One region of the Nakamurella flavida genome, then DNA from elsewhere that is predicted to be linked to it. Evidence: riboswitches for the same ligand, from Rfam matches in the RefSeq annotation. Region 1 holds a riboswitch; each other region holds the start of a gene.
What was found. Region 1 has a riboswitch for S-adenosylmethionine ahead of J2S58_RS02770 (LLM class flavin-dependent oxidoreductase). Riboswitches for the same ligand answer to the same signal wherever they lie in the genome.
Positions count from the first base shown of each region.

Region 2: linked by a shared signal. The riboswitch ahead of J2S58_RS16490 (aminotransferase class V-fold PLP-dependent enzyme) and the one ahead of J2S58_RS02770 (LLM class flavin-dependent oxidoreductase) in region 1 are both predicted to bind S-adenosylmethionine.
Region 3: linked by a shared signal. The riboswitch ahead of J2S58_RS07705 (ABC transporter substrate-binding protein) and the one ahead of J2S58_RS02770 (LLM class flavin-dependent oxidoreductase) in region 1 are both predicted to bind S-adenosylmethionine.

Region 1 is NZ_JAUSQV010000001.1:611,606-619,146, forward strand. Features, by position in the region: gene J2S58_RS02735 (hypothetical protein) at 1-585, opposite strand, end outside; gene J2S58_RS02740 (SIMPL domain-containing protein) at 1,527-2,342, shown strand; gene J2S58_RS02745 (hypothetical protein) at 2,456-2,836, shown strand; gene J2S58_RS02750 (hypothetical protein) at 2,842-3,012, shown strand; gene J2S58_RS02755 (formimidoylglutamate deiminase) at 3,223-4,572, shown strand; gene J2S58_RS02760 (thioesterase family protein) at 4,594-5,415, opposite strand; gene J2S58_RS02765 (hypothetical protein) at 5,485-5,718, opposite strand; SAM riboswitch class IV at 5,955-6,064, shown strand; gene J2S58_RS02770 (LLM class flavin-dependent oxidoreductase) at 6,268-7,485, shown strand; gene J2S58_RS02775 (NtaA/DmoA family FMN-dependent monooxygenase) at 7,482-7,541, shown strand, end outside.
Region 2 is NZ_JAUSQV010000001.1:3,715,368-3,722,908, forward strand. Features, by position in the region: gene J2S58_RS16475 (YhgE/Pip domain-containing protein) at 1-289, shown strand, start outside; gene J2S58_RS16480 (MarR family winged helix-turn-helix transcriptional regulator) at 445-1,065, shown strand; gene J2S58_RS16485 (MDR family MFS transporter) at 1,065-3,023, shown strand; gene J2S58_RS16490 (aminotransferase class V-fold PLP-dependent enzyme) at 3,135-4,601, opposite strand; SAM riboswitch class IV at 4,641-4,755, opposite strand; tRNA gene J2S58_RS16495 (tRNA-Glu) at 4,945-5,017, shown strand; tRNA gene J2S58_RS16500 (tRNA-Asp) at 5,074-5,147, shown strand; tRNA gene J2S58_RS16505 (tRNA-Phe) at 5,195-5,268, shown strand; gene J2S58_RS16510 (dihydrolipoyl dehydrogenase family protein) at 5,375-6,862, shown strand; gene J2S58_RS16515 (sugar porter family MFS transporter) at 6,935-7,541, opposite strand, start outside.
Region 3 is NZ_JAUSQV010000001.1:1,710,529-1,718,069, forward strand. Features, by position in the region: gene J2S58_RS07685 (demethylmenaquinone methyltransferase) at 1-686, opposite strand, end outside; gene J2S58_RS07690 (DUF3592 domain-containing protein) at 843-1,358, opposite strand; gene J2S58_RS07695 (alkene reductase) at 1,527-2,600, shown strand; gene J2S58_RS07700 (putative protein N(5)-glutamine methyltransferase) at 2,671-3,462, shown strand; SAM riboswitch class IV at 3,570-3,680, shown strand; gene J2S58_RS07705 (ABC transporter substrate-binding protein) at 3,704-5,044, shown strand; gene J2S58_RS07710 (carbohydrate ABC transporter permease) at 5,083-6,057, shown strand; gene J2S58_RS07715 (carbohydrate ABC transporter permease) at 6,102-6,962, shown strand; gene J2S58_RS07720 (FAD-dependent monooxygenase) at 7,001-7,541, opposite strand, start outside.

The DNA of each region.
Region 1 (7,541 bases):
GTAGGCCTTCTCGCCGGGGTCCTGCTTGCTGCAGAAGAGGAACTCCGTGGCGGTGCACCCCGACGAGTTGCTTCCGACATAGGGCATGTCGATGGAGTACCCGACCACGTCCTCGGTGCGGAACGGGTCCTCCTGCACGTGGTACTTCACGTACGCCTCGATCCCCGCCCCCTTGGACTGGTAGGAGGACCAGACCGGATCTCCGCTCCCGGCAACGGGACTGACCGGTCCGTGGTTGTCGTAGATCTCGCCGTGGTTCTCGTACTGGTCGAAGGAGGCGAGGCTGAAGGCCCCGTTGAGCTGACCCGGCCCGGTGAACCTCTCGAGGTCGGCGTGGTAGTAGACGCACGCGGTGATCGAGTTCCCGCCCCGGTCGCAGTTCGTACCGGACATGAACGAGATCGGCCCCTGCACGTCGGCGCGGACAGGAGCCGCGTCCGTGGACCCGGTGGACGTACCCGGGGGGGACACCCCGCCCGCGTCGGACACGGTTGCGGGAGAAGAGCTCAGTTCATCTGTGCTCGAAGCGTCCTGCGCGCCGGAGGAACACCCCGCCAAGGCGAGAAGGGCGATGACAGGCAGCACGAACCGAAGCCTGGAGTTGATCATGGGGATAAGGACCCGTCCGTCCGGAGGGATCGGCTGACCGGCGGCCGAGACGCCACGGCCGAGGAACGACCGTGCATCGGACAGTAGTCGATCAGTACTCTCTGTGGTCTTATCTGTGGAGGGACATGTCATCACGCAGCGTGACAGCGGACTCCCAGATGCAGCGACCGGGAGACGGCATGGGGGAGCACCCTCGGTGCGCTACAGCGGCCGCCAGCCACGATCACACGTAAAGACGGCCATCAGGAAGAGACCACCGGCGACGCAGTGAACAAGTGTTTGAGGGAGAGTGGCCGGCCCCTGAGCTGGCTTTCCGCTTCCTCCCGGCTTGGAACTGCATGGCCGGCGCAGGTCAAAAAGCTTTACTGACAAGACCTCGAATGGGACGCGCGCGTTGGCCTCCTGAAGTTTCGCTCATCGGTTCCTTTGGGTCTTGTGCGCACAGGGCCAGGTTGGCGAGTCGTAAGGTGCCGAAGTGCGGGTCCTAGCCTGACATAATGCACATTATCGGCACAACGATCCGTGCTGAGCGACGGTAGGTCGCGGCGATGTCCGGGCCTGCTCACCGAGGCTGACACCATCCGGCCAATCCTCAGCCAGGCTCCTGACTGCAGCGCGGCTGGATGGTTGCTGGGCTGCTCGGCCGCGCCGTCGGTATCGGAGTTCTTGGTCCGACCGGCATGGGGAGTTGGTGGCCGGCGAACCTTTACGAGGGGCTGCTCCGGGCGCCAGCGACTCACCATCCAGCCCGACCTGCCGGCCCCGTCCGTCCCCACCCGGACCCGCGCCTATACGTCACGTGACGCAATGAGCCGAGTCCCAGGGAAGCAGTCAACTGCTACCGATCTACCTCCTATGCAACCGCTCGTCCCGCCCTTCCGTCTGTCCGGTGACGTCGCCGACCGGGAGGAACCCTCATGAGCGCCACCCAGACCAGAGTCGTGTTGGCCGGGCTGGCCGGACTCACCACCGTGCTCGTGACGGCGTGTTCTTCCGGCGCCGGGAACGACCAGGCCGTCGATACCGGCGGCGCCTCTCCACTGTCTCCGACCCAGCAGGCCGTCGAGGCCGTGGCCGCTGCTACGACGAGCGCCGTGCCCGATGCGCCGTCCGGTGGTCTGCGATTGATCACCACGCTCGGCACCGGACAAGCCACCGGCGTACCGGACATCGTCACAGTGACGCTTGGCGTGCAGACCGCCGCCGCGACTGCGCAGGCAGCGTTGGACGACAACAACCAGCGGTCCGCCGGTCTCCTCACCGCCTTGAAGGCCCAGGGCGTCGCCGACGCCGACATCCAGACCAACCAGGTGTCGGTCCAACCGAGCTACGACCAGGCCGGCGGCATCACCGGTTACCAGGTCAGCAACATGGTCACGGCCACGATCCGCCCGCTGGCCTCGGCCGGTGCTGTACTCGATGCGGTCACCCAGGCGACCGGCGACGCCATCCGCATCCAGTGGATCGCCCTGTCGATCGACGACGACACCCCCGTCAGGGCGCAGGCCCGAGCCGACGCGGTCGTCAAGGCGAAGGCTCAGGCCGAGCAGTTGGCCGCGGCCGCCGGGGTGACTCTCGGACCGGTGTTCTCAGTGGTCGAGACCCCCCTGAACGGCGGCGGGGCGTACCAGAGCTACGCCGCGTCCTCTGCAGCCGCCGGATCGCCCGTCCCGATCGAGGCCGGCACCCAGGACGTGTCCGTCCAGGTCCAGGTCGCCTTCGAGATGCGATGAGCCGGCCCGAACCCCGCCGAGGCAGGTTGACGGGTCACCGGGTCGATCCGTCACCCTGAGGAAGCACCGAAAGCCACCCGCCGAGCGGTCACGCCAGCTGACACGATGCCGTCGTGAACTTCTTCCTGTCCGCCGGGTTCGGCGGCCTGTGCGCGGTGATCGGCGCGGCCATCGCCTACGCGGCCGCGACCCTGGCCACCCGCCAGAAGTCCAAGACCGACGCGGACCAGCGCAGGCAGGGCGAGGTCGCAGCTGCGTGGGACCGGTTCAAGTGGGTCATGGACCACCGCGATGAGTTCTCCCCCGCCCTCACCATCAGCCTGACCATCCAGCTCACCCAGACCGCCGACCGGCTCGGTGACCCCGACCTGGTCGCCATCGGTCGGGAGATCGGGACGGAGCTCCTCCGTCAGGGCGAACTGGCCCCGGCCGATCCGTCATCGACAACCGGGGATGATCCGGCGGATACTGAACTGGATCAGGAAGGGACGTGACCGCGATGTCTGCACCCACCACCCGTCGCAACCCGTTCGACGGCCTCACGCCGGACCAGCGCAAGGACGCCATGCGCAAGGCAGCGGAGATGGTCGACTGGCAGAGTCGCATCCTGGGCCAGCCCACGCCGGCCATCGCCAAGAAGTACCTCCCGCCGAACCCCGCCACCCGCTGACCGCTCGCGGCCCCCTGACCTCACCGCTCCTTCTGCACCTCGCCGTCGCCGATCCGTCAGACATCCTCCGCGGCCATGCGCCGGCGTCGGCTCGACGGATGCGAGGCTGACGGCATGTCCGGAACCGCCGTCCCGTCACCCGATCCTCTCCCTGTCGACCGCAGTCGAGGTCCGGAGGCAAGCAGCGGGGTCGACGTCGCGCAGCGGCCGGTGAACGATCCCGATCCGGTGACGCGCACGGTCTCCCGATGGTTCGCTCGGGACGCAGTGCTCCCGACCGGCCCGGCCCGGGACGTGTCGTTCACCGCCGCGGCCGGCGTGCTGACGGACGTCGCCGTCGGGTCGGAGCCCCATCCCGACGCCACCCGCCTGCCCGGCGTCGTGCTGCCCGGTCTGGCCAACTGCCACAGCCACGCCTTCCACCGCGCGCTGCGCGGGCGCACCCACGGCGACGGCGGGACGTTCTGGACGTGGCGCGAAGGCATGTACGAGGTGGCCGGCCGCCTGGATCCCGACCGGTACCTGGCCCTGGCCCAGGCGACCTACGCCGAGATGGCCCTGGCCGGGATCACCGCCGTCGGCGAGTTCCACTACCTGCACCACCAGCCCGACGGCCGGCCCTTTGACGACCCGAACGCCATGGGTGCAGCACTCGTCCAGGCCGCCGACGACGCCGGGATCCGCCTGACCCTGCTCGACACCTGTTACCTGGCCGGGGGTCTCACATCTCAGGGGCACCAGGAGCTCGGTGACCGGCAGCTCCGGTTCGGCGACGGCACCGCGGACCGGTGGGCCGAACGCGTCGCCCTGCTGCGCGACACGGACGCCGTGCGCATCGGCGCCGCGGTGCACTCCGTACGGGCGGTTCCCCGGGGCGCGCTCCGGGTGGTCGCGGACGCCGCGGCCGGCCGGCCGCTGCACGTGCACCTGTCCGAGCAACCAGCGGAGAACGAGGCCTGCCAGGGCTTCTACGGCCTGTCCCCCACGGCCCTGCTCGATGCCGAAGGCGTGCTGGGCCCGCGGACCAGCGCCGTCCACGCGACCCATCTGACGGGAGGAGACATCGCCACCCTGGGCCGCACCGGCACCACCTCCTGCTTCTGCCCGACCACCGAACGGGATCTCGCCGACGGGATCGGCCCGGCCCGGGCCCTTCAGCGGGCCGGGTCGCCGCTGTCCCTCGGGTCCGATCAGCACGCCGTCATCGATCTCCTCGAGGAGGCGCGGGCGCTGGAGATGCACGAACGGCTGGACAGCCGGGAACGGGGCCGCTTCTCCCCCGTCGAGTTGCTGACCGCGGCGACCCGGTACGACTCCCTGGGGTGGCCGTCGGCCGGCCGCCTGGAGGTCGGGGCGGCCGCCGACCTCGTCGCCGTCCAAACCGACTCCCCGCGGACGGCCGGATCGCTCCCGGGGCAGATCCTGCTGTGCGCCACCGCATGCGACGTCGACACCGTCGTGGTCGCGGGTCGGACCGTGGTCAGCGACGGCGCCCACGTGCTCGGTGACGTCGGGCGCCTGCTCGCCGAGGCCATCGCGCCGCTGTGGGCGAGCGACTGAGCCGACCGCCCGGCCGGCCGATCAGCGCGGCAGCCGACGGGTCTGCCGGACCCGGGCGACGAGGCTGCCCTGCTCGTCGTGCAGATCGGCCTCGTCCACGCACACCCCGCCGTCCTGCCAGGCCGTCCACTGGTCCACCCGCACCCAGGCACCCAGCGGGGGCGGGGTGCCGATGACATGCAGGGTCAGTTCGACCGTCGGCACGATGACGGGCGCCGACAGCACGGCGTAGAGGCTCGGCGGCAGACAGTCCACCAGCACCCCGAGCTGGGTCGTCGCGTCCGGCAGGTGGGCGGGCTCCCGCAGCCGCACCCAGGCGGTCAACCGGGGCTCCGCGCCGCCGGCCAGGGGCCGCCCGGTGCCCAGCGCCCGGAACTCCAGGTGCGTGGTGAACGGGACGAAGTCCGCGGGCTGCACCAGGGCCTCGCCGCCCTCCGGACCGACGAACCCGGCGGGCAGATCCCCGGCGTGCGTGGTGGAGGAACCCGGGGCCGAACCGATCGCCAGCACCTGGGTGACCGCTCGCAGCGTGCCGGCCTGCCACGTCCCGCTGCGCACGCTCGACGTCGACCCGAGCCGGTCCGGTTCGACCCGCGCCGTCACCGCGAGATCGGGGGCCACGGCCTGCAGGAAGTGCGTCGTGCTCGTCCGCACCACCGGCCGCCGACCGGCCGTCGAGGTCAGGTCGGCCAGGGCGGCGGCCACCGCGTGGCCGACGATGAGTCCGCCCTGGATGGAGGTGAACGACCGCCAGGACCGGTCCCAGGTCGTGGTCTGTCCCTGCGCGGTGTGTTCCGGCACGGCGCTCGCCGGTGTGCTGCGTTCCTGCTCCGCCTCGCTCATGACCCCCATCCTCGCCCTCCGGTCGGAGCGGCATGCCGCCGACGTCGGCCCACCGACGGTGGCGGGACGTCAGGGTCGGATGAGACCGCGTCGCGGCAGGTACTCCCGGGTGTCCTTCTCCTTGCTGCACAGGGTGCAGGCCCGGTAGCCCTGCTGTTCCAGGCCGCGGGTCTCGGGGTTGGGATCGGGGAAGTCGACGAAGTGGTGCCAGTGGATGCGGCAGCGCCAGTGTCGCCCGGTGGGCAGCGCGTCCTGGGCGCCCAGCCGGACGGGTCGGTCGTCGTCGGAACGGGCAGCCGTCACGCCGGACCCTCCTCCCCTGCGAACAGACCGCGTCAGGCTGCCGGTCTCCCCACCGCGGGTCCACCGACCCCGAGACGGTGCGATGGCACCCACGCCAGTGTGCGCCGGGAGTCGGACTCCTCGGAAGACCCCACGACCGGGGACCGAGCCCGCGTTCCCCGATTCGCCTTCGGGACGGACCATCTTCCCCCACCGGTGCGGTAGGGAATTCCGACGGCGCTGTTATCGTCGTCAGCGGTGATGAGCGTCAGCATCGAGCCCTGGCTTGCTGACCGGCAACCCTCCCTGCGGTGGGGTGCTCCAGGTGACAACCGGGCCGTGTCGATCGACGCGGCAAGCGCACGGAGCGGGCGGACGCCCGCGGAAGCAGGTCGAACGCCATGAGCAACTCGCCGGCCCTGACCGCCCGGTGGGTGACGCGCCGCCACATCGATCTGCAGCGCTCGCACAGCGCACTCTGTCCGCGCTGACCGCAGCCGCCCCTCCGTTCGCCCCTGCTCCCTGACGCGTCTCCGACGCCCGGGACCGCACCCATCCCCGAAGGTTTCCATGACCCCCCTGCATCTCGCCATCGCCCTCGACGGCGCCGGCTGGCACCCCGCCGCCTGGCGCGAACCCACCGCCCGGCCGGCCGAGCTGTTCACCGCCGGCTACTGGGTCGACCTGGTCCGCTCCGCCGAGGCCGGCCTGCTCGACTTCGTCACGGTGGAGGACTCGTTCGACCTGCCTCCGCTGTCCCTTGACCCGCAGCACGTCCAGGGGCGACTGGACGCGGTGCTCACCGCCTGCCGCGTCGCCCCGCTCACCGAGCGGATCGGCCTGGTCCCCACCCAGGTCGCGACGCACACCGAGCCGTTCCACGCGGCCAAGGCGATCGCCACCCTGGACTTCGTGTCCCGGGGCCGGGCCGGCACCCGCATCCAGGTGTCCCACCGGGCCACCGAGTTCGCCAACGTCGGCCGGCGCACCCCACCCGACGTCAGGGACGCCGACCAGCTGGGCGTCCTGTTCGACGAGGCCGCCGACCACGTGGAGGTCTCCCGCCGGCTCTGGGACAGCTGGGAGGACGACGCCGAGATCCGCGACGCGGCCACCGGTCGGTTCATCGACCGGTCCAAGGTGCACTACATCGACTTCGCCGGGGACTTCTTCTCGGTGAAGGGCCCGTCGATCGTGCCCCGCCCCCCGCAGGGCCAGCCGGTCGTCACCGCCCTCGCCCACGTGGAGCACGCCTACCGGCTGGCCGCACGCAGCGCCGACATCGTGTTCGTGACGCCCCGCGACGCGGACGACGCCGCGCACATCGTGGGTCTGGTGCGCGAGGCGGAGGCCGAAGCCGGCCGTGAGCAGGGGGAGGTGCGGGTCTTCGCCGACCTGGTCGTGTTCCTCGACCGGCCCGGCGAGTCCGGCGCGGCCCGGCGGGCCCGCCTGGACGCCGCGGACGGGACGGAGGGGACCGAGTACGCCTCCGACGCCGCCATCCTCACCGGGTCGGCGGCGCTCGTCGCCGATGTGCTCGCGTCCTGGCAGCACGCCGGGATCTCCGGGTACCGACTGCGCCCGGCCGCCCTGCCCGACGATCTGGACGCCATCACCGCCGACCTCGTTCCCGAGCTGCAGTCCCGCGGGCTGTTCCGGCGGGAGTACGCCGAGACCACCCTGCGCGAACGGCTCGGCCTGGACCGCCCGCCCAGCCGCTACGCGTCCGCCGCCGCGGCCACCGCGGCCACCGGCAGCACCGCCGTCACCACCGGAGGAGTGGCATGAGCCGCCCACGCAAGCAGATCCATCTCGCCGCGCACTTCCCCGGCGTCAACAACACC
Region 2 (7,541 bases), 3.1 Mb from region 1:
CGGGTCGGCGCTGACGCTGGTGCTGCTCATGGTGCAGCTGACGAGCGCGGCCGGCATCTACCCGGCCGAGACGCTGCCCGCTCCGCTCCGGGCGATCCATCCGTTCCTGCCGATGACGTATCTGGTGGACGCGCTCCGGGTGGCGTTCACCGGCGGGTTGGCCGAGCACCTCTGGCGGGATGTCGCGGTGCTCGCCGCGTTCGCCGTGCTGGCGCTGGCCATCACGGTGGCGGTGGTGGCGCGACGCAAGCGGTTCGCCCTCCGCGACCTGCATCCCGCACTGGGCTAGCTCGGCGCAGACTCGTCCGCCCGCCCCGTGCTGATCGGGGCGGGCGGCTCCGGAGACCGACGTCACAGGGAACCTGGTCGACGGCGCGGCTCGACGGGTAGATGATTGCGCCCGGCAACTAGATGTCTGCCGCAAGCAACTATCGACGAGGGCTGATGAGCGAACACCTGCTGGACCGGACGGTCGACCCGACCGCCCTGCCGGAGGCCACCGGCAGCTGCGGCTGCTCCATCCGTCCGGCCCCCGCCGGTTCCGGGGCCATGGACGAGGACACCCTGCACTCGGAGATCGCCGGCGCGATCCTGTCCGTCGTCCGTCAGTACGCCGGCATCAAGGCCCGGCTGGTGGACACCCCCGAGGGGGAGATGCACCTGTCGATCCTGCTGGGCAAGGTCACCGCGCACGGACCGCTGCGGGCCGGTGACCTCGCCGACCGGATCAACGCCGATCCCTCCACCGTCTCCCGCCAGGTCGCCGCCCTGGTCAAGGCCGGGCTGCTCGAACGCCGGGCCGATCCCGACGACGGGCGGGCCTCGCTGCTCGTCGTCACCGACGCCGGCCGGGCCCGGCTGGCCGAGCACGAGGTCCGGCGGGGCTGGGCCACCGCTCCCGTGCTGGCCGGCTGGAGCCTGCACGACCGCTCCGAGCTCCTCCGGCTGATGAGTCGGTACGCCCTCGACCTGCACGACCACCGTGACGAGATCGTCGCGATGCTGACCGGCGCCGCCCGCGCCGCCGCCCCCACCCGCTCCACCGGCACGGAAGAAGACCGCTGATGTCCACCACGACGCCCGAGAAGGGCACCACCGCCACCGCGGTGGAGTCGCCCACCGGCTTCACCCACAAGCAGATCATGACGATCCTGGCCGGTCTGCTCGCCGGCATGTTCCTGGCCGCGCTCGACCAGACCATCGTCAGCACCTCGATCCGCACCATCGCGGACGACCTCAACGGTCTGTCGGTGCAGGCGTGGGTGACCACCGCCTACCTGATCACCTCCACGGTCAGCACCCCGCTCTACGGGAAGCTGTCCGACATCTACGGGCGTCGGCCACTGTTCGTCACCGCGATCGTGCTGTTCGTCGTCGGGTCGTTCGCCTGCGCGTTCGCCACCTCGATGCCGCAGCTGGCCGCGTTCCGCGCCTTCCAGGGTCTGGGCGCCGGTGGTCTGTTCTCCCTCGCGCTGGCGATCATCGCCGACATCGTGCCGCCCCGGGAGAGGGCCAAGTACCAGGGCTACTTCCTGGCCGTCTTCGGCACCTCCTCGGTGATCGGCCCGCTGGTCGGCGGGCTGTTCGCCGGCGCCGACACCATCCTGTGGATCACCGGCTGGCGCTGGGTGTTCCTGGTCAACGTGCCGATCGGGGCCATCGCGCTGTTGATCGTGTGGAAGAACCTGCACCTGCCGCACATGAAGCAGAGTCATCGCATCGACTGGTGGGGCGCCGCCGCGCTGATCGTCGGCATCGTGCCGATCCTGACCGTCGCCGAGCAGGGCCGGACCTGGGGCTGGGCCTCCGCGGCCTCGATCTCGATGATGGTGCTGGGTGTGCTGGGCATCGCCGCGTTCGTGGCCATCGAGTTCCGCATGAAGGACGAGGCGCTCATCCCGATGCGCCTGTTCCGCAGCCGGGTGTTCAGCACCGGCCTGGGCGCCGGCGTGCTCGTCGGTGTGGGCATGTTCGGTGCGCTGAGCTGCCTGCCGCTGTACCTGCAGCTGGTCAAGGGCGCCTCGCCCACCGCGTCCGGTCTGCTGCTGCTGCCGATGATGATCGGCATCATGAGCGGCTCGATCGCCTCCGGGCAGATCACCTCCCGCACCGGCAAGTACAAGATGTTCCCGGTCATCGGGACGGCTCTGCTGGCCGCGGCGTTCTTCCTGCTGCTGACCGTGAAGATCGGCACCCCCTACTGGCAGCTGGACATCTACTTCCTGATGGTCGGTGTGGGCCTCGGCCTGAACATGCAGACGCTGACCATCGCGGTGCAGAACGCCGTCCCGGCTCGCGACATCGGTGTGGCCACCTCCTCGGTGACCTTCTTCCGGCAGATGGGCGGCACCCTGGGTGTCGCGGTGTTCCTGTCGCTGCTGTTCAACTCCGTGCCGTCCAACATCGCCGCGTCCACCGCCACGCTGGCCCAGGCCCCGGCCTACCAGCAGGCCGTGGCCTCCGCGGTCGCCGACCCGACCAGCCCGAGCCACCAGCTGGCGATCAACCTCGTGGCCGCCGGCCGGGGGGACACCGGGGCGCAGGCCGCCATCCAGGACGCGCTGAACAACGACTCCTCGTTCCTGGGTCGGGTGGATCCGCTGCTGGCCGAGCCGTTCAAGCAGGCCTTCGTGGACTCGACCCATCTGGTCTACCTGGTCGGCGGCATCGTCATGGTGCTGGCGTTCCTGCTCGTCCTGACGCTCAAGGAGATCCCGCTGCGCACCATGTCGGCGATCGACGAGCGGCGTGCCGAGGAGGCCTCGCTCGCCGCCGAGACGTTGCCGCCGTCCGGTCTGGCCACCACGACGGAGACGAGTACGACCGGCGCCACGGCCGACGCTCCGGCCGCCGGATCGACGGCCCGGGAGGTGCACGCGGGTACCTCGGGAGGGGGCGCGCACGCCGCCACCGGTGATCCGGGACAGCTGCGGGTCGCCGATCTCGCCGCCCGCCCGACGGCCGCACCGTCGACGGACGGGACTGCGCCGGACGGGACGCCCGGACGGCACGCCCGCACCTGACGCAGCTGGTCGACCCCGGTCGATTCCGACCGACGACGAAGCCCGGATCCGCAGCGGATCCGGGCTTCGTCGTGTCTGCCTGTGCCGCAGGCGTGGGTCATGCGGGCGGGCTCACTGCCAGGGGGCGATGACCGGGGTCGCGCGGTCGTCGATCGCGGGGACGGGGCGTCCGTCACGCACGACGTACTGCAGGCGCGGACCGTGCAGGGCGATCCGGCGGACGGCCGCGATCAGCCGCTCGACGTGCTCGCTGGTGGTGCCCAGGCCGATGGACGCGCGGACCGCCTGCCCGTCGGCGCCGGAGTCGGCGCACCCGGCCGCCCCGAGCAGTCGGCGCACCAGCGGGTGGGCGCAGAAGGCGCCGTCCCGCACGCCGATGCCGTACTCGGCGGACAGGGCGGCGGCGACCAGGGCGGCGGGCCGGTCAGTGACGGTGAACGTCGCCACCCCGATGCCCGGGACCTCGTCCGCCTCCGATCCCGGGCCGTCCGGGCGGCCCGACCCGCCGGAGCCGAAGAGGGTGTGCACGGTGACGCCGGGGATCGCGGACAGGCCGTCGCGCAGGCGGTCGGTGAGCAGGTGTTCGGCGGTGGCCAGGGCCTCGTGGTCGGCTCCGGCCAGCAGGTGGCAGGCGGTGGCCAGGGCGACCGCGCCCAGCACGTTCGGGGTGCCGGCCTCGTGCCGTTCGGGGACCGGCTTGAAGGTGACCGCGTCGTCGGTGACGGTGGCGGTGGCCCCGCCGCCCAGCAGGTACGGATCAGCCTGGTCGAGCCAGTCGGCCGGGCCGACGAGCGCCCCGGTGCCGTAGGGCGCGTACAGCTTGTGCCCGGACAGCGCGACGTAGTCCACGCCCAGTTCGGTGATGGAGAACGGGCGGTGCGGCGCGAGCTGGGCGGCGTCGAGGGCCACCCGGGCCCCCCGGGAGCGGGCCACCGCGGCCAGCTCACCGACGGGCCACAGCTCACCGGTGACGTTGGAGGCGCCGGTGATGACGAGCAGGGCGGGGCCGGCGGGCCGCCGGCGCAGGGCGTCGTCGACCAGGGCGACCGCCTCGGCGGGGGAGGCCGGGGCCGGGAGGCGGATCACGTGGTGATGCACCCAGGGCAGCAGGGCGGCGTGGTGCTCGGTCTCGAACACGACCACGGTCGTCCGCGCGGGCAGGCAGTGGGCCAGCAGGTTCAGCGAGTCGGTGGTGTTCCGGGTGAAGATCACCGCGTCGGTGGGTCGGCCGCCGACGAAGTCCCGGACGGGCCGCCGGGCGCCCTCGTACAGCTCGGTGCAGACCCGGGAGTGCCAGCCGGCGCCCCGGTGGACGCTGGCGTACTGCTCGACGACGGCGGCCACCGTGCGCTCCACCGCGGCCAGCGCGGGAGCCGACGCGGCCGCGTCCAGGTTGGCGTACTCGATGTGCCCGCCGCCGGCCAGCGGCACCGTGCGTCCGGCGCCGGACAGCTCGAGACCGGGGGCGTGCGGGTGGCGGACGACGCGGGGGGCCGGCCGGGCCGGCGTCGTCCAGCGCAGGGCGGGGACGGCGTCCAGGGCGGCGGCCAGATCGGGGCGATCCAGGAGCAGAGTCATCGGAGATGTCCCTCATGCCGGGGACCAGGGTGTTCGCCGGGTCCGCGCTTGCCCGAACGCGCAGCGCGCCGGGCCAGGTCGTCATCCGGGGCACCCCGCCGCGGGGGAGGGTTGCCGGTCAGCAAGCCGGAGCTACGCGCTGACACTCATGACCTATCGCCGGGAACGCTAGCAAACCCCCGGCGGTTCGTCACCCCCGATCCGATGGGAGAGGGGTGGGTGGACCCGTCGATCGTCGTGCCCGCGCCGGGGTGCGGGTATCGTTTTGGAAGTCACCGACGGCCTGCCGTATGCTTTCCAAGCTCCCAACGGCCAGCCGTTGGAGGCGGGTTTTACCGGCCCAGCCCCCATCGTCTAGCGGCCTAGGACGCTGCCCTTTCAAGGCGGTAGCACGGGTTCGAATCCCGTTGGGGGTACGGCAAGTCGGACCGGATTCATCCGGTACGGTTGTCCAGCACGACGAGGTTCACCAGGCCCCGTAGCGCAGTTGGTTAGCGCGCCGCCCTGTCACGGCGGAGGTCGCGGGTTCAAGTCCCGTCGGGGTCGCAGTACCTGGGCCGGATCCGAGTTCTCTCGGGTCCGGCCCGCTTCATGGCCAGGTAGCTCAGTCGGTACGAGCGTCCGCCTGAAAAGTGGAAGGTCGCCGGTTCGATCCCGGCCCTGGCCACCGCACGTCAGCCCCCGTCTCGCCCCGGCGAGCGGGGGCTGACTGCTGTTCCGGTCCGATCGGTCCCCACCTGTGCCGCTCGGAGTCGTCCGCCTACCGTGGGGTCATGAGCAACGCCACCCCGGCCGGAGCAGCCGACACGCAGGACACCTGGGACGTCATCGTCATCGGCGGTGGTCCGCCCGGGGAGATCGCCGCCCAGTACGCGATCCAGGGCAGTGACCGCACGGCGGTCATCGTCGAGCAGGAACTGGTCGGCGGGGAGTGTTCGTACTGGGCGTGCATGCCCAGCAAGGCCCTGTTGCGCCCGGTCGAGGTGCTGGCCACGGCCCGGCACCTGCCCGGGGTGCAGAGCCTGGTCGGCGACCACTCCCTGGACGCCGGGGCCACCCTGGCCCGTCGGGATTCCTTCGCGGAGCACGACGACACCTCCCAGGTGAAGTGGGCCAACGGCATCGGCATCGACGTCGTGCGCGGGCGCGGCCGGCTGGCCGGGGTCCGCACGGTCGCGGTGACGGCGTCCGACGGCTCCGTCCGCACGCTGACGGCTCGTCTCGCCGTGGTGCTGGCCACCGGAACCACGGCCACCGTGCCCGACCTGCCGGGTCTGCGCGACGCCCTGCCGTGGACCTCGCGGGACGCGACGAACGTCCACCAGGTGCCGCGGCGGATGGCCGTCATCGGCGGCGGGGTGGTGGCCTGCGAGGCGACGACGTGGTTGCGCGCCCTGGGCGTGGACGAGCTGACCGTCATCGGCAGCGCCCCGACGCTGCTGGGGAAGAACGAGCCGTTCGCCGGCGAGCTGGTGCTCGAGGCGTTCCGGAAGTCCGGCGTGACCGTGCATCTGGGCGCCCGGGTGGACGCGGTCTCCCGCCGCGATCCGCAGGACACCGGCGAGGGGAACATCCACGGCGGGGAGATCGAGGTCTCCTTCGGCGGGCGGAGCATCGTCGTGGACGAGCTCCTCGTCGCGGCCGGGCGGACCCCGGGAAGCCGTGACCTGGGCCTGGACACCGTCGGGGTGGACACGTCCGACAGCCACGGTTTCGTCACCGTCGACGACCACCTGAGCGTGGTCGGGGTGGGCGGCGATTGGCTCTACGGCGTCGGTGATCTCACCGGGCGCGCGCTGCTGACCCACATGGGCAAGTACCAGGCCCGGATCGCCGGGGCGGTGATCGCCGCCCGGGCCGCCGGCAAGCCGGTGGACGGGCCGCGGACCACCGACCGCGCCGATCACGGACAGGTGCCGCAGGTGACCTTCACCCACCCGCAGGTGGCCTCGGTCGGCCCGACCGAGCAGGCCGCGCGGGACGCCGGGATCGACGTAGAGACCGTCGAGTACGACATCGCCTCCGTGGCCGGCGCCGCGCTCCTGGAGGACGGGTACACCGGCCGGGCGAAGCTCGTCATCGACCGGGCCACCGACACCCTGGTCGGCGCGACGTTCGTCGGCACGGACATCGCCGAGCTGCTGCACTCCGCGACGGTGGCCGTGGTCGGCAAGGTGAGCATGGAGGACCTGTGGCACGCGGTGCCGTCCTACCCGACGGTCAGCGAGGTCTGGCTCCGCCTGCTGGAGTCGCGCGGCTGAGCGACACGGCGATGCACGAAGGGGCCCCGCGTGAGCGGGGCCCCTTCGTGTCTGCGGTCCTGGACGGACGGATCAGCTCTTCCTGACCCGCTGACGGGTCTCCATCGTCATGTCCTCGAGTTCCATGCCCTTGGTCTCCGGGATCTTGGCGAACACGAAGAAGAACGACAGCAGGGCGAACGCGGCGTACATCCCGTAGGCGACGGCCAGGCTGAGATCGGCCAGCGGCTGGAAGGTCTCGGTCACCGCGAAGTTGACGATCCAGTTCGTCGCGGTGGCGATGGCCATGGCCTGGGCGCGGATGCGGTTGGGGAACATCTCACCCAGCAGCACCCACATCACCGGGCCCCACGAGCCACCGAAGAAGACGACGAACAGGTTGGCCGCGATGAGGGCGATCGTGCCCCAGGCGCCGGGCAGGCTGACCGCCTCCTTGCCGTCCGCGCCGATGGTGGTGATCGACTGCGAGAAGGCCAGGGCCATGGTGCCGAGCGAGAGGAACATGCCGATCGAACCGACCAGCAGCAGGATGCGGCGGCCGATCCGGTCGACCAGGAAGATCGCCACGATGGTGACGACGACGTTGGTCACCGAGGAGATCACCGAGATGGTGAAGGACTGGCTCTCGTCGAAACCGACTGCGCGCCAGAGCGTGACGGAGTAGTAGAAGATCACGTTG
Region 3 (7,541 bases), 1.1 Mb from region 1:
CAGCTGCGGACGGCGTGGTGCAGGGCGACGACCCCGAACGTGAGGTTCCGCCAGGCGACCTCGCCCCAGCCGGCCGTGGTCATCAACCGGGCCAGGCCGGCCTGGTCCGGCCAGGCGTCGATGGTCTCCTGCAGGTACAGGTAGGCCTCGGCGTTGGAGGAGACCCGACGGGCCAGCCGCGGCAGGACGTGGTGCAGGTACCAGCGGTAGACCGCGGCCACCGGGGCCGGGCGGGCGTGGGAGAACTCGCAGACCAGGAGTTGCCCACCGGGCCGGGTGACCCGGGCGAACTCGGCCAACGCCGCCGGCACGTCCACCACGTTGCGCAGGCCGAAGGAGATCGTCACCGCGTCGAACGCCCCGTCGGCGAACGGGAGTCGCAGGGCGTCACCGGCCACCCGGGGGATCTGCAGGTGCCGGGAGGCGCGCAACATGCCGAGCGAGAAGTCGCTGGCCACGCACCAGGCGCCGGTCTGGGTGAGGGCCTGCGTGGACACCGCCGTACCCGCCGCCACGTCGAGCACCCGCTGGCCGGGGGTCAGGCCCAGCGCCCGCACGCTCAACCGCCGCCAGCGCCGGTCCTGCCCGAACGACAGCAGGGTGTTGGTGCGGTCGTACCGCTCCGCCACCGCGTCGAACATCGCGGCAACCTGCTGCGGCTGCTTCTCCAGACCCGCCCTACCCATGACCACTCCCCTGCGCCGATCGTGCCCGGTCAGCCTACCCAGGCCGGAACACGGGCCGGCCCGAGCGGAACGTGCGGCTGAGCGCCGGCGGCGGCGGCGGCAGGACGGGCACCCAGCCGGCCGCCGTGACGGAGCAGGCCGTGACGGAGCAGAGGGTCACCAGAGCGGGCGCCCGGACCGCCGGCGGAACAGCCAGACGGTCGGGCCGGCGACGGCCACCGTGCCCAGGAGCGTGAACACCAGGGGCAGCGTGCCGACGGCAGCGGTCCGCCCGGCCACCCGGACCACGGTCGGATCCTGGGTGGAGTACTCGACGAGGAACTGCTGCCCGACGGAGAGGAGCCCCGGGTACAGGACACCCGTGGTGGGCCGCACGGTCAGCCCGCCACCCTCGACGAACTCGATCCCGGTGCGCAACGGCGAGACCGACAGCACCGTGGCGGTCGCCGTCCCGGGGTTCCGGTCGATCGCCGCGTCGTCCAGGCGCATGCCGACCCCCAGGGCCACCACCATCACGACGACCGCGACACCGAGCAGTGCGACCACCCGGGCGGCCCACGACCAGGCCGGGCGGACGGGTCGGTCCCGCCGGGGCCGAGCCGCGGCATCCGCTCCGGGCGGACCGTCCGGGGTCGCCGCACCTGCGGGCGGGGACGTCCTCGGAGCCGACACCCGTCCAGTCTAGGAAGGTCCCGTCCGACCCCGCGATCACGAGCTGTGGCCGCCACCACGGTCCGGATCCGGAATACCGCCACGAGCCGTACCGCTGTGACCGACGACCGGCGCTCCCTGCGGGCGCCCATCCCCCAGCCCCTGTCGCCTCTCCGTTTGGACGTCCCCGTGGATCTGTTCTCCCCCGTCACCCTCGGCTCCCTGGAGCTGCGCAACAAGGTCGCGATGGCCCCCCTGACCCGGATGCGCTCCAGCGTGGACGGCGTCCCGGGCGAGCTCGTCGCCGACTACTACGCCCAGCGCGCCGGCCTCGGCCTGATCGTCACCGAGGGCACCTACCCCAGCGCGGAATCGCGGGGGTATCCGGGCCAGCCCGGCATCGTCACGCCGGAGCAGGCCGCCGGGTGGGCCCGCGTGGCGGACGCCGTGCACGAGCGTGGCGGCGTCGTCGTCATGCAGGTGATGAGTGCCGGACGGGTGTCGCACACCGACGTCACCGGGACCGATCGCATCGTGGCCCCGAGCGCGATCGCCATCGACGGCGAGGTGCACACCCCGGCCGGCAAGGCTCCGTACCCGGTGCCGCACGCCCTGACCACCGCCGAGCTCGACACCGTCAAGCAGGAGTTCGTGGACGCCGCCCGGCGTGCGGTGGACGCCGGCCTCGACGGGGTGGAGGTGCACGGTGCCAACGGGTACCTGCTGCACGAGTTCCTGTCCCCGGCGTCCAACCAGCGCACCGACGGGTACGGCGGCAGCCCCGCCGAGCGCGCCCGGTTCGTGCTGGAGGTCACCACGGCGGTGGCCGCCGAGATCGGCGCGGGACGCGTGGGGATCCGCCTGTCCCCCGCGCACAACATCCAGGACGTCGCGGAGACCGACACCGCCGATGTCACGGCGACCTACGGGGCGCTCGTCGACGGCCTGGCCCCGCTGGGCCTGGCCTACCTGAGCATCCTGCACAAGGACCCGGCATCCGAGCTGGTCCGCGAGCTGGCCACCCGCTTCGGGGGCCCGGTGATGATGAACACCGGCTTCGCCGAGATGACCACGCGCGAGGAGGCCCACCACCTCATCGACTCCGACCTGGCCGACGTGGTCGCCGTCGGCCGTCCGGTCATCGCCAACGCCGATCTCGTCGAGCGCTGGGCCGGCGGCCACCCGGAGAACGACCCGAACCCGGACACCTTCTACGGCGGCGGCGCCGAGGGCTACACCGACTACCCGCGCCTGTCCGCCTGATCCCACCCGCCCGGACCTCCGGCGGCTACCGTCCTGTCGACCCCGTCCGCGGGGTCGACAGGAGGACGTGATGGACGATCACGGGATGCAGGTGGACGCGGCTGTCGTCGCGACCCTGCGTCGGGCCGGCTGCGTGTTCGCCGAGGACGAGGCCGCCCTGCTGGTCGCGGAGGCGACCTCGGACGGGCAGCTGACGGAGTGGGTGGCGCGCCGGGTCGACGGCGAACCGCTGGAGTGCATCCTGGGGTGGACCGCCTTCTGCGGGATGCGGATCGCCGTCACCGCCGGGGTTTTCGTCCCCCGCCGGCGCACCGAGTTCCTCGTCGAGCGGGCCGTCGCCCTCGTGGGCCCGGGTGCGGCGGTGGTCGATCTGTGCTGCGGGTCGGGTGCCGTCGCGGCCGGGATCGCCCGGCAGGTCGAGAGTCTCGTCCTGTTCGCCGTCGACCTGGACCCGACTGCGATCGCCTGCGCGGAACGCAATCTCGCCGGGATCGGTACCGCACTGCTCGGTGACCTCGACGACCCGCTGCCCCGTGACCTGCTCGGCCGGGTCGACGTGATCGTGGCGAACGCCCCCTACGTGCCGACCGGGGCGATCGCGTCGATGCCGCCGGAGGCCCGGGATCACGAGGCCCGGATCGCCCTGGACGGCGGGTCCGACGGCGTGGACGTGCACCGCCGGGTCGCCGCCCTGGCCCCCCGGTGGCTGATCCCGGGGGGGTATCTGCTCGTCGAGACCAGCGACCGGCAGGCCGATCTCACCGTGCAGGCCTGCGTGGCGGCGGGCCTGACCGCAGTCGTGGGGCGATCCGATGACATCGGCGCCACCGTGGTGATCGCCCGAGCCCGGCTGCAGTCCTGAGGTCCGCCCCACCGGGGCGGACCGGTACGGATCAGGCGGGTGTGACGGTCGACGGCCGGCCCGCCTCGGGGTTGCGACCCGTCGACACCGGGTCTAGCGTCCGAAACGGTCATGAGTCCCGGCGTCAAACCCTGGTTTGCCGGGCGGCAACCCCGTTCGACGTGTGGGGGTGCTCCAGGTGACGACCCGGTCCGACAACCGCCGGACAAGCACATCGCTCCGCGCACCCCGGAGGTGTCCCGTGGTCCTCCCCCACGCCCCCATCCGAACCCCCCCGTCCACGGACTCGTCCTGGAGCCGACGTCGGTTCCTGCAGACCGGGTCCGGCCTCGCCGCCGCCGGCCTCCTCGCGGCCTGCGGCTCGAACACCGGGCGCGAGGGCGCCACGACCGTCGCCGCCGCGGGATCGGGCACGGGGGCGGCCACGAAGCCCACGCTGTCGCAGTGGTACCACCAGTACGGCGAGGCCGGGACGCAGCAGGCGGTCGAGCGGTACGCCGCCGCCTACCCCGATGCCACCGTGTCGGTGCAGTGGTCCCCCGGCGACTACGACAAGAAGGTCGCCGCGGCGCTGCTCACCGACTCCGGCCCGGACGTCTTCGAGGCGGGGAACGGGCCGTCCATCGACCAGATCCAGAGCGGTCAGGTCGTCGAGCTGACCGGCATCCTCGGCGACGCGGCGGGCGACTTCACCCCGTCGCTCATCGAGCGGATGACCTGGCAGGGCAAGCTGTACGGGGTCCCGCAGGTGATCGACATGCAGTTGCTGGTCTACCGCAAGAGCCTGCTGGAGGCGGCCGGGCTGCAGCCGCCCACGACCTTCGACGAGCTCGAGGCGGCCGCGGCCGCACTGACCACCGCCGACGTCAAGGGCCTGTTCGTCGGGAACGACGGTGGCGCCGGGGTACTGCCCGGGCCGGTGATGTGGTCGGTCGGCGCGGACTACCTGACCGCGGACAACCAGATCGGGTTCACCGACCCACTGGTCGCCGAGGCCCTGGGCCGGTTGCACGGCCTGTTCACCAGCGGCTCGCTGCTGCTCGGCGCCCCCGCCGACTGGTCCGATCCGTCCGCCCTCGTCGACGGGCTCACCGCCATGCAGTGGACCGGGCTGTGGACCCTTCCGGCACTGCAGGAGGGCCTGGGTGACGATTTCGGGGTGCTGCCCTGGCCCGCCTACAGCGCGACCGTGGGCGCCGGTTCGGTGCCGATCGGCGCCTACGGGTCGGCGGTCAGCGCGAAGTCGACGAACCCGGACGCGGCCAAGGCCTTCGTGAAGTACCTCTGGGTGGACCGGACCGAGGACCAGATCGACTGGGCGCAGAGCTACGGCTTCCACATCCCGGCCCGCACCAGCCTGGCCGACCAGGCCGAGGGCCTCAAGAGCGGCCCGGCCGCCGACGCGGTCACCCTGGTCGAGCAGAACGGTCATGCCCAGACCCCGCTGCTGTGGACCCCGGCCAGCGGCACCGCCCTGAGCGATGCCGTCACCCGGATCATCAAGGACGGCTCCGATCCGGCCGCGGAGATGGCGACCGTCGCCCAGACGGTCCAGGCCGAACTCGACCGGGTCGCCGGGTGACCCTGCCCGGCGGGCCGGCACCGACCACGGCCTCCGCGGTGACCGCGGCGCCGGAGCCCCGGGCGGCGGCGCGACCGGGCCTGCGGCGTCGCCTGGCCGGCGATCAGAACCGCACGCTGTGGTTCTGGGCCTTCGTGGGCCCGTTCTTCCTCGGCCTGCTGGTGTTCGTCTACGTCCCGATGGGCTGGAGCATCTGGCTCAGCTTCTACGAGGCGCGGAACACGGTGACCCCCACCGTGTTCGTGGGGCTGGACAACTACCGGGACATGCTGACCGACCCGGCGTTCCTGTCCAGCCTCGGGACGTTCGTGGTCTTCGCCGCGTTCATCGTGCCGCTGACCTTGGCGGTGTCGCTGGGCCTCGCGCTGATGCTGAACCGGGTCGGAGTGCTGCGCACCTTCTTCCGCTCGGTGTACTTCCTGCCCACCGCGTGCTCCTACGTCGTGGGGGCGCTGATCTGGAAGCTCTCCATCTTCAACGGAGTGCGCTTCGGCCTGGCCAACACGCTGATGCGCGCCGTGGGCATCGAGCCGGTGGCCTGGCTCTCGGTGACCCAACCTCCCTGGTACTGGCTGGTCATCGTCTCCCTGCGGCTGTGGCTGCAGGTCGGGTTCTTCATGATCCTCTTCCTGGCCGGGCTGCAGCGGATCCCGCCCGTGCTGTACGAGGCGGCCGCGGTCGACGGTGCGAAACCGGGCTGGCAGACGTTCCGGTACATCACCTTCCCGCAGTTGCGGGCCACCTCGGTGGCCATCCTGGTGCTGCTGCTCATCAACGCGTTCCAGGCGTTCGACGAGTTCTACAACCTGCTGGCGAACGCCGGCGCCTCGGGCGGCGGCGGGTATCCGCCCTACGCCCGGCCGCCGCTGGTCTACCTGTACTACATCGCGCTGGGCAACCAGCAGGACTTCGGGCACGGCAGCGCGGGGGCGGTCATCCTGGCCGCCCTCATCGCCGTGGTCACCGTGCTGCAGGCCAAGTTCCTCGGCTTCGGTCGGCGGGGGGACCAGTGAGCACGCCCCTGCCCGCGAGCGCACCGGCTCCGACCGCGACCCGGGTGCCGCGACACCCCGGGGCGGGCCCGCGCGGCCGGGCCGAGCGGGTCGGCGCGGCCCTGCGCCTGATCACCCTGTCCGCGGGTGCCGTGCTGTTCCTCGTGCCGTTCTACCTGCTGGTGCGCAACGGCCTGTCGACCAACCGCGACATCACCGCGCCGGGGTGGACCTTCTTCCCGACCACGCTGCACTTCGAGAACATCTCCACCCTCTTCGCCGACCCGGCGGTGCCCATGCTGCGCAGCATGGTCAACTCGCTGGTCATCTCCACCGTGCAGACCCTGGGCACGCTGGTGGTGTCGGCGTTGGCCGGGTACGGGCTGGCCCGGATCCCCTACCGGTACGCCAATGTCGTCTTCGGGCTCATCCTGGCCACCCTGCTCATCCCGGCCGCGGTCACCTTCGTGCCGACCTTCGTGCTGGTCTCCACCCTGGGCTGGGTGTCCGACCTGCAGGGGCTGATCATCCCCGGCCTGTTCCAGGCGCTGGCGACATTCCTGTTCCGCCAGTGGTTCCTGAACTTCCCGCAGGACCTGGAGGACGCCGGTCGGGTCGACGGCCTGGGCTACTTCGGGGTGTTCCGCCGCATCGTGGTCCCCAACTCCGCGGCGTTCATCGCCGCGATCGGCACCATCACCTTCATCGGCAGCTGGAACGCGTTCCTCTGGCCGCTGGTCATCGCGCAGGACTCCGACTCCTGGACGGTGCAGGTCGCGGTGTCGACCTTCCTCACCGCGCAGACGGTCAACCTGTCCCAGCTGTTCGTCGCCGCGCTGTTCTCCATCCTGCCCATGCTGCTGGTGTTCCTGGGCCTGCAGCGGTTCATCGTGCAGGGCGTGCAGAGCACGGGGTCGACCGGCTGATCCTCCGGCGGCTCAGCGGTCAGCCGGCGGCGGAGCGGTCAGCCGGCCGCCGACGCGAGCCGGCCGGTGACGACGTCCGGCAGGACGAAGTCGTCGGCGGGCGGGGTGAAGTACCGCCCGCCCAGGCTGCCGATCTTGCGGGCCGGTGCACTGGCCGCGACGCGCAGAGCCGTCCGGAACAGCGCGCGCCCCCGGCGGGTGCGCGGGTTGGCGACGCCGGGCACCCCCGGCGGCAGCTTCTGCGCCTTGGCCACGTACGGCCGCAGGATCTCCTCGTAGCGGTCGAAGGCCGCGCGGTGGTCGACGGTGTCACCCCGGGTGGCGCGGGCGATCTCGGTGGCGAGCACGTAGGCGCCGGTCACTCCGAGGGTGGTGCCCATGCCGCTGACCGGGGAGGCGCAGTGCGCGGCGTCGCCGGCGAGGGCGACCCGGCCGCGGCTCCATCGGTCGAGGTGGACCTGGGCCAGGTCCTCGAAGTAGAACGGTGCGTCGTCCAGGGCGGCCAGCACCCGCGGCGCGGCCCACCCGGCATCGGCGAACACCCGCCGCAGGATGGTGACCTGGCCGTCGCGATCGAGC